Regions from separate parts of the Acidovorax sp. M2(2025) genome, predicted to be linked through region 1. Evidence: predicted binding sites of a transcription regulator. Region 1 holds the regulator's gene; the other holds the start of a gene.

Region 1 (6,007 bases):
GCGCCGATACGCAAGCTGCTGGAGTCGACCCGCTCCGCACTCTGGTGAGACCCCTGTGAGGGGAGCCGGGCGCTGATCGCGCCGTCTATCTGCCGTCCAGTTCCCGGTGCCTCTTGAGCGTGCTCCAGCGGTGGCCCATGGCTTCGGAAAGGCGCTCCACCAGGTAGACCGAGCGGTGCTGTCCGCCGGTGCAGCCCACGGCGACCGTGACGTAGCTGCGGTGATTCCGGTCCAGCATCTCCAGCCAATGGGTCAGGAACTGCTCAATGTGCGCCTGCATCAAGGACACATCGGGCTGCTGGCGCAGGAATTCCGCCACCGGTGCGTCCAGCCCGGTCAGGTCGCGCAGCGAAGGCTCGTAGTGCGGATTGGGGAGCATGCGCACGTCAAACACATAGTCAGCGTCCATGGGAATGCCCCGCTTGAACGCAAAAGACTGGAACACCAGTGTCATCTGCCCGTGGGTGGTGGCCAGCAGGCTCTTGACGTAGCTCTGCAGCTGGGAAGCCCGTATCGTGCTTGTGTCGATCACGTGCGCCTGTTCCCGCAGTTCGGCCAGCAGTTCCCGCTCCAGCTCGATGATCTGCACCAGTGCCCGCCGTCCCTCCTGGAGCTCATCGTTCGAAAGAGGGTGGCGCCGCCGTGTTTCCGAAAAACGCCGCACCAGCGTGTCGATGGTGGCATCCAGGAAGATGGATTGCACCGAAACCCCCTGGCTGCGCAGGCGCCGCAGTTCCTGGGGCACTTGGTGCAAGGAGGTTGCGCTGCGCACGTCCATCGCAATGGCCACGCGGTTGCCATGGTGGCGGTGCTCCAGTGCAACAAAGGCGGGAAGCAGCTCCGGCGGCAGGTTGTCCACGCAGTAGTAGCCGGCATCTTCCAGCGCGTGCAGCGCGACGGATTTTCCGGAACCGGACATGCCGGTAATCAACACGATTTCGAGTGCCATCAGTGGATCCCTTGAGGCGCCACTGCCGCCAGATCGAGCATTTCGCGTGCGTGGGCCAGCGTGGTGCTGGTGGACTTCCCTCCGCCCAGCATGCGCGCGACTTCCGCAACCCGCGCATCGCCTTCCACCAACGCCACCGTGCTGGTAGTGCCTTTGTCGCTCTTTTGCTTGGAGACCTTGAGGTGATGGTGCGCGCAGGCCGCCACCTGGGGCAAATGCGTGACAGCGAGCACCTGCCGGTCCACGCCCAGGCGCTGCATCAGCTGGCCCACGGTTTCCGCCACCGCGCCGCCCACGCCGGAATCAACTTCATCAAAAATGAGGGTGGGGGCGACCCCCAATTCACTGGTCGTCACGGAAATGGCGAGTGAAATGCGCGAGAGCTCGCCCCCCGAGGCCACCTTGCCGACCGGCTTGGGTGTCGTGCCGGGATGGCCGGCCACCAGAAACGCAACATCGTCGATTCCGTGAGAGGCTGGTTCGGGCGCCTTGGACACCGCAACCTCGAACTTGCCGCCTTCCATGCCCAAGCCCTGCATCGCCTTTGTAATGGCAGCCGACAGCTTGGGGGCGGCCTTGGCACGGCCCAGGGACAGTGCGCGCGCGGCAGCCTGGTAGGCTTTGGCGCTGGCGGCCTCGGCGCTCTCCAACTGCTCGAGGTCGGTGGCGGCATCCAGGGCCAGCAGCTCGTTTTTCCAATTGGATAGCAGGGCGGGCAACTCTGCAGGCGGCCGCTTGTAGCGGCGTGCCAAGGCCATCCACAGCGAGATCCGGCTGTCGAGTTCGGCCATACGCTGCGGATCGATCTCTGCATGCCGAAGGTACATCTGCAGCGAATGCACCACATCGTTCGCCTGGGCCAGGCTGGAGGAAAGGATACCCGCCAGATTGGCGAACTCCGGCTCGATATGCTCCTGGTCTTGCAGCAGCGCATGCGCACGCGTGAGGCCGGTTAACGCACCCGACTCCTCGTCCTGCAAGACCTGGAGCGCGCCCTCCGCACTGTCCAGCAGCGCCTGTGCGTGCGAAAGCCGCTTGTGCTGGGCCTCCAGTTCGTCCCATTCGCCGTCTGCGGGCGCAAGCTTGCCCACTTCGCCGACCTGCCACTGCAAACGTTCACGCTCCTGTTGCAGCGTGGATTGCGCCATGCGCGCCCGTTCCAGTGCCTGTTGATCTGCACGCCATTGCGCCCACCGCGCCGTCGTTTCGGCCGTTTGCAACCCCGCAAAGGCGTCCAGCAGTCCGCGCACCGATTCCGGCCGCGTGAGGCTTTGCCAGGCGTGCTGGCCGTGGATATCCAGCAGGCTGTCGCCCAGCGCCCGCAACTGGCCTGCCGTGGCCGGCGTGCCGTTGATCCATGCGCGGCTTTTCCCCTGGGCGTCGACGGTGCGGCGCAACAGCAGCACCTCCTCCAGCGCGAAACCTGCCTCTTCCAGCCAGGGCTGGACATGGGGCGGGCAGTCGAACTCGGCACTCAGATCGGCCTTGTCGGCACCGTCCCGAACCACGCCCGCGTCGGCGCGCGAACCCAGGATGAGCTGCAGTGCGTCGATCAGAATGGACTTGCCCGCACCGGTTTCCCCGGTCAGCACCGTGAAACCCGCCGCCAGGTCGAGTTCCAGGGCCTGGACGATCACAAAATCCCGCAGCGTGATCCGCCTGAGCGCCATGGTCAGGAGCCTCCTTCATTCCAGCGCAGCTTCTTGCGCAGTGTTGCAAAGTAATTCCAGCCTTCAGGGTGCAGAAAGCGTGCGCAGTGCTCGGAGCGCTTGACCAGGATCCGGTCCCCGTGCAGCAAGGATGCCAGCGACTGCATGTCGAAATTGGCACTGACATCGCGGCCGCTCACCACCTCGACCGCCACCTCGGTGGCATCGGAAAGCACGATGGGCCGGTTGGACAGGGTGTGGGGCGCGATGGGCACCAGTACCCAGCCCGGAATGGAGGGGTGGAGCATGGGGCCGCCTGCCGACAGGGAATACGCCGTCGAGCCCGTAGGAGATGAAATGATCAACCCGTCGGCGCGCTGGTTGGCCACAAAGCGTCCACCCACTTCCACCCGCAGTTCGACCATGCCAGAGGTGGCGCCGCGGTTGACCACCACGTCGTTCATGGCCAGGGCCTCGTACACGGTCCGTTCGTCCCGCACAACCCTGGCGTGCATGAGGGGGCGCAGATCTTCCTCGTATTCTCCTTGCAGCATGGCCGGCAGGGTGGTCCGGTAGGCATCGAAGGGAATGTCTGTGATGAAACCCAGGCGGCCCTGGTTGATGCCAATCAGCGGAGTGCCGAAGCGCGCGAGCCGCCGGCCGATGCCCAGCATCGTGCCGTCCCCGCCCACGACCAGGCCCAGATCGCACCGCGACCCGATCTCATCCGCCGTCAGGACGGGGTAGTGCGCGATGCCGGTGTTGCTCGCGGTCTCCGCCTCCAGCACGACTTCGCAGCCCTGGCGCTCCAGCAGGTGCGCAATGTCCTCCAGGGCCTGGCGCAAGCTGTCTCCTGTGGGACCTGCCGATGAAGCGTGGTACTTGCCGATGAGCGCCACATGGCGGAATTTGGACGTCATCGTGAAATTACATCATTAAAATGATCCCATGCTCGATGACCGTGCCAAGTTGTTGCTCAAAGCCCTGGTCGAGCGCTACATCGCTGACGGGCAGCCGGTTGGGTCGCGCACGTTGTCCCGTGCTTCGGGGCTGGATCTTTCCCCCGCCACCATCCGCAACGTGATGGCAGACCTGGAGGAACTGGGGCTGATTGCCAGCCCGCACACATCGGCCGGGCGGGTCCCGACCGCGAGGGGTTACCGCCTGTTCGTGGACACCATGTTGACCGTGCAGCGCGACCCCCTCACCGCCCCGCAACTGGCGCCCGAGCAGCCGCAGAAGGTGATCGCCAACGCCGCGCAACTGCTGTCCAATCTCTCGCAGTTTGTGGGGGTGGTGATGGCTCCCCGGCGGACTTCGGTGTTCCGCCACATCGAATTCTTGCGCCTATCCGAGCGGCGCTTTCTGGTCATCATCGTGTCGCCTGAAGGCGACGTCCAGAACCGTGTGATCTTTACGGACGCGGACTATTCGTCCTCCCAGCTCGTCGAGGCCTCCAATTTCCTGAATGCGCACTACGCGGGGCTTGCCATGGAACAGGTCCGTGAGCGCCTGCGGTCCGAAGTCGATGTGCTGCGGGGCGAGATTGCGTCGCTGATGCACGCCGCAGTGAACGCCGGCTCCGAGGCGCTGTCTGCGGCGCAGGAGGAGGTCGTCATCTCCGGCGAGCGCAATCTGCTGGCCGTGAGCGATTTCTCCAGCGACATGGGCAATCTGCGGCGGGCTTTCGAGTTGTTTGAACAAAAGACCCAGATCCTCCGGCTGCTGGACATTTCCAGCCAGGCCGAAGGAGTGCGCATTTATATCGGCGGCGAGAGCCAAGTGGTGCCGTTTGAAGAGCTGTCCGTCGTCAGCGCACCGTATGAGGTTGACGGGAGGGTGGTCGGTACGCTGGGGGTCATCGGTCCGACGCGCATGCCCTATGACCGGATGATCCAGATCGTCGACATCACCTCCAAGCTGGTGTCCAACGCCCTCAGCCACCGCAAGTAAAGACCCTACAATACGGCGCTTGCCCCGCTGCATGGCGCTGGAGCATGGTCCGGGGCGTTAGCTCAGTTGGTTAGAGCAGAGGACTCATAATCAAGAGGCCAATGCGATTAACCGACGATTTCTTTCGGACCGGTTGCTTGATTCCAACGCTTTGAAATCAAGCACTTACAGCATTCTGGCGAATTCGCCGGATTGCTACCGAGGAAGTTGGCGGGAAGGCGCTTGCTACGTTCTTGCTACTGAAGGAGAAATGGCGTTTTTCGGCGGCCCTCGGGGGCGCTGACTGCGCAGAGAGTTGAAGTTGTTTTATGAATGGGCCGTTAGCTCAGTTGGTTAGAGCAGAGGACTCATCGAAATGGTGACCTTGCCGTGAAAGCGGCAATGGAAAAACCGGGTGAACTCAGGGAAACCGTCAGCCAGTCAATGGCCCGGCAATCCTGAGCCAAGCTCGCCGAAGGCAGGTCGAAGGACCGGTAGGCGAGAAGGTGCAGAGACTAGGGTGTGAGGAGCCAATCCGATAAGCACCCCGCGAGCGCCCGGCACCCTAACGCGCGGAGCAATCTGCGGCGAGGGTGATGAGATAGTCCAGGGAGTGGGGAAACTCACGCCAACCTGAATCCTTTGGTCGTTGGTTCAAGTCCAACACGGCCTACCATTCATAAGACAATTGACCGATGTCGCGCACGCCCTCAAGCCCCACAGATCGCCCCAGGTGGCTGCGCTTTGAAGCTGGCGAAGAAGAGTCAGAAATCCTATTCGGCCCCGCTGCTGACTGGCGCAAGAGCAGCCAGTATCCAGTGGTCAAGCCGCTGGACGAGTACACACGCGAAGACTACCTGAGGCTTGCATGGGAGCTTTTGCGCCGGTCGCCGCGTTATCGCTGGCAGATGCACAAGCTCGACGTATTTGGAATCAAATCCCCATCGTTCTACAAGAAGAGTCCCACCAGCTTCTACGCTAGTGACCGTCCTCATCCCACGTTTCCAGGTTGGCGAGATTTCCCACTGATTGGGCACAAGTGTGAGCCAGCCGCTGCAAAGGACTGCGGTACGCTCGGTGCATACATCGAAGCGCAAGAGTCTGCGGGGCAGCCTTGGTTTGTGATGAATCGCTACCGCTGGGTGATGGATTTTTGGGGTCTTGCGTTCTTGCCCAGCCCGGGCGCAACCTTCGGTGAGGCGAAGAATCGGCGGCTCCTTGAGTTGTTCAGCCCGCCGTCGCACTTGGTGTCCGTCATCTCCAACGCGGCCCCTGCTGATAGGCCACAGCTCGTCAACACCTACGTGCGAGCCAACGAAATCCTGGTTCGGCTTCGGCTGGATGCGTCCTTGGAGCTTCAGATGGAGTCCATTCAAAACGCATTCGATGCCGCCCGGGACCTTGCGTCGCAGCGACGACAAGCGGAGCGTGACCCCTTGCCGATGACTGCACGGCGGAAAACGGGGAAAACTGCGTT
Region 2 (6,007 bases), 2.1 Mb from region 1:
CGTCACCCACGGCCAGGATGCAAGCTGCACGGCCACGCCCGATACGGGCTACCACTTCACCGGCTGGACGGGCGATTGCTCGGGCACGGGCACTTGCCAGCTCACCAACGTGACCGCGCCGCGCAGCGTGAGCGCCATGTTTGTGCTCAACACCTATTCCATCGGCATTGCCCCCTCCCCCTCCAAAGGCACAGTCACCTGCACGCCCAACCCCGTCACCCACGGCCAGGATGCAAGCTGCACGGCCACGCCCGATACGGGCTACCACTTCACCGGCTGGACGGGCGATTGCTCGGGCACGGGCATCTGCCAGCTCACCAACGTGACCGCGCCGCGCAGCGTGAGCGCCACTTTCACCCGCGACCCGCTCGATGCCACCTGCGGCTCAGCGGCCAACGACGCTGCAGCCTTCAAGCCCAGCGCGAATCTGTGCGCCACGGGCACGGCAGGTGCCGTGCTATCCGCCAGCGGCCAATACACGTGGCAGTGCAGCGGTGAACATGGCGGTGCGGCGCAGCAGTGCAGCGCACCGTGGCAGGGCGCGGGTGGCAACGGCAATCTGGGTGCGGTGGAGGTGGACAGCGCGAACGGCTGGGAGATCCGCAGCGCCGCCTTCGCCTCCGCCTTGCCCGCACCCTTGCTGCCCCATGTGCGGGCGGTGCACGCGCCGCTGGGGCTGGTGCTGGGGCGTGCCGCTGGCCATGGCGATGCGCAAGTGACCGTGCACTTCACCACCCCCGTGCCGCAGGGGGCCATGTATTACAAATACGGCCCCAGCCCCGACGGGCTGGGCTGCACCGGCGCTGCCTGCGCGCAGCCGCACTGGTATGCGCTGCCCGGCGCGCAGTTTGCGCCCGACGGCCTGAGCGTGACCTTCACCCTGGCCGATGGCGGCATGGGCGACAGCGACTCCGTGCCCCACCAGATCACCGACCCCGGCCTGCCCGTGCTGCTGGCCCCGCAGGCCGTCCCCGCGCTCGGCCCCTGGGCGCTGGCGCTGCTTTCGCTGCTGGCGGGGGGGCTGGCGGCGGTGCGCCGTCGGGCGCTCTCGCAACGATAGCGGCCAGCGCTTGCTGCGCAAGCGCTGCAGGACGATTTGATGCACAGGGAACATTGGCAACCGCGCGCCTCGTTGCCGCCCTGCTGCCAGCGACGAAGGGTTGCTGCCGCCCTGCGCGCAAGCCAGCCGGGGGGGCGGCATGGCCTCATGGGGATGTGGGTCGCGCCGCAGTTTGGCCGGCCGGCCGCGGCATGGTCTTGAAACTGCCACAAATGCCCGTATCATTAGCACTCGCTGCGGTCGAGTGCTAACAACACGACACCTGCTGTAGCTTTTGATGGTACCCGGGCTTTCCGGGTGTCCGAATTCCCAGGCTTTTTTCTCACACAGGAGCAATGCAATGAACCTTCGCCCTCTGCACGATCGCGTGATCGTCAAGCGTATCGAAAGCGAAACCACGACCGCTTCGGGCATCGTGATCCCTGACAACGCTGCTGAAAAGCCCGATCAAGGTGAAGTGCTGGCCGTAGGTCCCGGCAAGAAGAATGACAAGGGCGAACTGATCGCCCTGAACGTGAAGGTCGGCGACCGCGTTCTGTTCGGCAAGTACTCGGGCCAGACCGTCAAGGTCAATGGCGACGAACTGCTGGTGATGAAGGAAGACGACCTGTTCGCGGTCGTCGAGAAGTAATTACTCCCAATTTCATAGCTGCTCGCGCTTGCTGAATAAGCGCTGGCGGCCCATTTGATTCAAATTTTCAGGAGCTCCAAACATGGCAGCAAAAGACGTAGTTTTCGGCGGCGAAGCCCGCGCACGCATGGTTGAAGGCGTGAACATCCTGGCCAACGCGGTCAAGGTGACCCTGGGCCCCAAGGGCCGCAACGTGGTGCTGGAGCGCTCGTTCGGCGCCCCCACCGTGACCAAGGACGGTGTGTCCGTGGCCAAGGAAATCGAACTCAAGGACAAGCTGCAGAACATGGGCGCCCAGCTCGTGAAGGAAGTGGCCTCCAAGACCAGCGACAACGCTGGTGACGGCACCACCACCGCCACCGTGCTGGCCCAGGCCATCGTGCGCGAAGGCTCCAAGTACGTGGCCGCCGGCCTGAACCCCATGGATCTGAAGCGCGGCATCGACAAGGCCGTGGCCGCCCTGGTGGAAGAGCTGAAGAAGGCTTCCAAGCCCACCACCACCTCCAAGGAAATCGCCCAAGTGGGTTCGATCTCCGCCAACTCCGACGCATCCATCGGCCAGATCATTGCTGACGCCATGGACAAGGTCGGCAAGGAAGGCGTGATCACCGTGGAAGACGGCAAGTCGCTGCAAAACGAGCTGGATGTCGTCGAAGGCATGCAGTTCGACCGCGGCTACCTGTCGCCCTACTTCATCAACAACCCCGAAAAGCAGGCCGCCCTGCTGGACAACCCCTTCGTGCTGCTGTTCGACAAGAAGATCAGCAACATCCGCGACCTGCTGCCCACGCTGGAACAAGTCGCCAAGGCCGGCCGTCCCCTGCTGATCATTGCCGAAGAAGTCGAGGGCGAAGCCCTGGCAACGCTGGTGGTCAACACCATCCGCGGCATCCTGAAGGTCGTGGCCGTGAAGGCTCCTGGCTTCGGCGACCGCCGCAAGGCCATGCTGGAAGACATCGCCATCCTGACGGGCGGCAAGGTCATCGCTGAAGAAGTGGGCCTGTCCCTGGAAAAGGTCACGCTGGCCGACCTGGGCCAAGCCAAGCGCATCGAAGTGGGCAAGGAAAACACCATCATCATCGACGGTGCTGGCGCTGCTGCCGACATCGAAGCCCGCGTGAAGCAAATCCGCATCCAGATCGAAGAAGCGACCAGCGACTACGACCGTGAAAAGCTGCAAGAGCGCGTGGCCAAGCTGGCCGGCGGCGTGGCAGTGATCAAGGTCGGCGCTGCGACCGAAGTCGAAATGAAGGAAAAGAAGGCCCGCGTGGAAGACGCCCTGCACGCCACCCGCGCTGCAGTGGAAGAAGGCATCGTGGCCGGCGGTGGCGTGGCCCTGCTGCGCGCACGCCAGGCTGCTGGTGACATCAAGGGCGACAACGCCGACCAGGACGCCGGCGTGAAGCTGATCCTGAAGGCCATCGAAGCCCCCCTGCGCGAGATCGTCTACAACGCCGGCGGCGAGCCTTCGGTGGTGGTGAACGCCGTGCTGAACGGCAAGGGCAACTACGGCTTCAACGCCGCCAACGACACCTACGGCGACATGATCGAAATGGGTATCCTGGACCCGACGAAGGTGACCCGTACGGCCCTGCAGAACGCCGCTTCCGTGGCTTCGCTGCTGCTGACGACCGAAGCCATGGTGGCTGAGGCTCCGAAGGACGACGCACCTGCTGCTGGCATGCCCGACATGGGCGGCATGGGCGGCATGGGCGGCATGGGCATGTAAGACGGCCCGGCCTCTGCGCAGTCCCCGGGGCTGCGCAGGACCCAAGCAAGAAAAAACCCGCAGGCCTCACGGCCGGCGGGTTTTTTACTTGGCAGCGCTGCGGGCGCTTATTCGCCGCTGGGCTGCACCCACCAGTAGATCAGCACCAGGAAACCGATGCCGGTAATGGTCAGCAACTGCCACCAGCCCGACCGGCCGATGTCATGCAGCCGGCGCGCGCCCACCGCCAGCGCGGGCAGCAGCAAGGCCAGCGACGCCAGGTTGGCCGCCAATTCGCTCACAAAGCTGGCGACGACCACCACGATGATCTGGAAGAGAAAAAACCACCAGAACTCCGACCGCACAGCGCGGCCCGAGAAGGTGGCGTACTGCCCCAGGCAGCTTTTCACAGCCGACACAAAATCCATACCAAACTCCCTCTCTTAGTGAAACGTTGAACGTTGCAAGGTGACGGAGCCCGCAAGGGCCCCGCGCCATGATAGAGGGACTGCAGGGCAAAGCCCAAGAGGTTTTGGGCAGCGCGCCCGGCAGGTGCGCGCCCCGAGCGCAGCGGACTCTTGCCAGGAAGCAACTCTTATTTTGATAGCGTCCCGCGCTTGCCAGACGGCCGCCAGAGGCGTTTTTGGCACTGAATGAGCTGCACGCCCCGGCTTCGCAGTCAAGCGCCCGTGCGCAGGGCCTGGGTGGCGCGGGCCAGTTCGGTGATGCGCGCCCAGTCGCCCGCGCGCACCGCGTCGGCCGGCGTCAGCCACGAGCCGCCGACGCAGCGCACATTGGGCAGCGCCAGGTACTGGGGTGCCGTGGCCTGTGTAATGCCGCCCGTGGGGCAGAAGCTGACCGCTCCAAACGGGCTGGCCCAGGCCTTCAGCAAGGGAATGCCCCCCGCGGCCTCGGCCGGGAAGAGCTTGAGGAAGCTGAAGCCATCGGCCAGCGCGGCCATGACTTCGCTGGACGTGGCCACGCCGGGCAACAGCGGCAGGTCCAGCGCCTTGCAGGCGGCGCCCACCTCCGGCGTGTAGCCGGGGCTCACCGCAAAGCGCGCACCGGCTTCGCTGGCGCGGCGCGCATCGTCGGCGTTCAGCACCGTGCCCACGCCGACCACGGCTTCGGGCAGGTGGCGGGCAATGGTTTCGATGGCGGGCAGGCCGGCCGGCGTGCGTAGCGTCACCTCCAGCACCTTCACGCCGCCGGCCAGCAGCGCCTCGGCCAGGGGCAAGGCGTCATCGACGCGGTCGATGACGATGACGGGAACAACGGGGCCGTAGCTGGCGATATCAAGCGGGTTCATGGTTTCTTCTTCCTTGTGACGGTGGGCCGAGACAGTGGCGCAGGAATTGGGAAGGCGGTGGCACCGCCCTACAACCAGGTACAGGCGCCCTGCTCCGCCCCCCCGGCATGGCGACGGAAGTTGGTGAACAGTTCCCGGCCAAAGCCGGTGGCGGGGGCTGCGATGTACGGGGCCACGGGGCGGGCCGCCCAGGTGGCTTCGTCGATCAGCACGTCGAGCGTGCCCGCCACCGCGTCCACCCGCACGATGTCGCCGTCCAGCACCTTGGCCAGCGGGCCGCCGGCCAGCGCCTCGGGCGTGACGTGGATGGCGGCGGGCACCTTGCCCGAGGCGCCGCTCATGCGCCCATCGGTCACCAGCGCCACCTTGAAGCCCTGGTTCTGCAGCACCGCCAGCGGCGGGGTGAGCTTGTGCAGCTCGGGCATGCCGTTGGCCTGCGGGCCCTGGAATCGCACCACGGCCACCATGTCCTGGTTCACCTCGCCCGCGCTGAAGGCCGCGAGCAGCGCTTCCTGCGAATCGAACACGCGCGCGGGTGCCTCGATGATGTGGCGGTCTTCCGGCACGGCCGAGACCTTGATCACCGCCCGGCCCAGGCGGCCCTGCAGCAGGCGCAGGCCGCCCGTGGGCGAGAACGGGGCGCTCACCGGCCGCAGCACCGCGGTGTCGCCCGACACCGCCGGCGCGCTTTGGCCGCCGTCGGCAATGCCGCCCGCATTCACGCTCAGCACATCGGGATGCATCAGGCCGTGGGCCAGCAGTTCGCGCAGGATCCACGGCGGGCCGCCCGCGGCCTGGAACTGGTTCACGTCGGCGTCGCCGTTGGGGTACACGCGGGCCAGCAGCGGCACCACGGACGAAAGCTCGTCGAAGTCCGACCAGTCGATGAGGATGCCCGCGCTGCGCGCGATGGCCACCCAGTGGATCAGGTGGTTGGTGGAGCCGCCCGTGGCCAGCAGTGCAGCCATGGCGTTGACGATGCAGCGCTCGTCCACCAGCTTGCCGATGGGCGTGAAGCGGTGGCCGCGCTTGCCGATGTCGAGGACCGTGCGCAGCGCCTGCCGCGTGAAGGCCTCGCGCGTCTCGGTGCCGGGGGATTCGAACGCCGCGCCGGGCACGTGCAGGCCCATGGCCTCCAGCAGCATCTGGTTGCTGTTGGCCGTGCCGTAGAAGGTACAGGTGCCGGGGCTGTGGTACGCGGCCGATTCGGCCTTGAGCAGCTCGTCGCGCCCCACCAGGCCCTGCGCATACTGCTCGCGCACCTTGGCCTTGTCCTTGTTGGACAGGCCCGAGCCCATG

What was found. Region 1 encodes HrcA, which represses chaperone genes, less so after heat shock. Its sites were predicted from a motif close to TTAGCACTCNNNNNNNNNGAGTGCTAA; they were not measured.
Region 2: ACOYR3_RS19265 (co-chaperone GroES) is a predicted target of HrcA. The motif match lies at 1,285-1,311, and genes of this name have one in related genera.

What each region holds. Positions count from the first base shown of each region.
Region 1 covers NZ_CP186262.1:1,375,327-1,381,333, forward strand. Annotated here, with positions in the region: gene mutY (A/G-specific adenine glycosylase) at 1-48, shown strand, start outside; gene rapZ (RNase adapter RapZ) at 86-949, opposite strand; gene recN (DNA repair protein RecN) at 949-2,619, opposite strand; gene ACOYR3_RS06375 (NAD kinase) at 2,622-3,518, opposite strand; gene hrcA (heat-inducible transcriptional repressor HrcA) at 3,547-4,551, shown strand; gene ACOYR3_RS06385 (hypothetical protein) at 5,226-6,007, shown strand, end outside.
Region 2 covers NZ_CP186262.1:4,192,831-4,198,837, forward strand. Annotated here, with positions in the region: gene ACOYR3_RS19260 (IPTL-CTERM sorting domain-containing protein) at 1-1,060, shown strand, start outside; gene ACOYR3_RS19265 (co-chaperone GroES) at 1,401-1,691, shown strand; gene groL (chaperonin GroEL) at 1,774-3,420, shown strand; gene ACOYR3_RS19275 (DUF805 domain-containing protein) at 3,528-3,827, opposite strand; gene eda (bifunctional 4-hydroxy-2-oxoglutarate aldolase/2-dehydro-3-deoxy-phosphogluconate aldolase) at 4,079-4,708, opposite strand; gene edd (phosphogluconate dehydratase) at 4,777-6,007, opposite strand, start outside.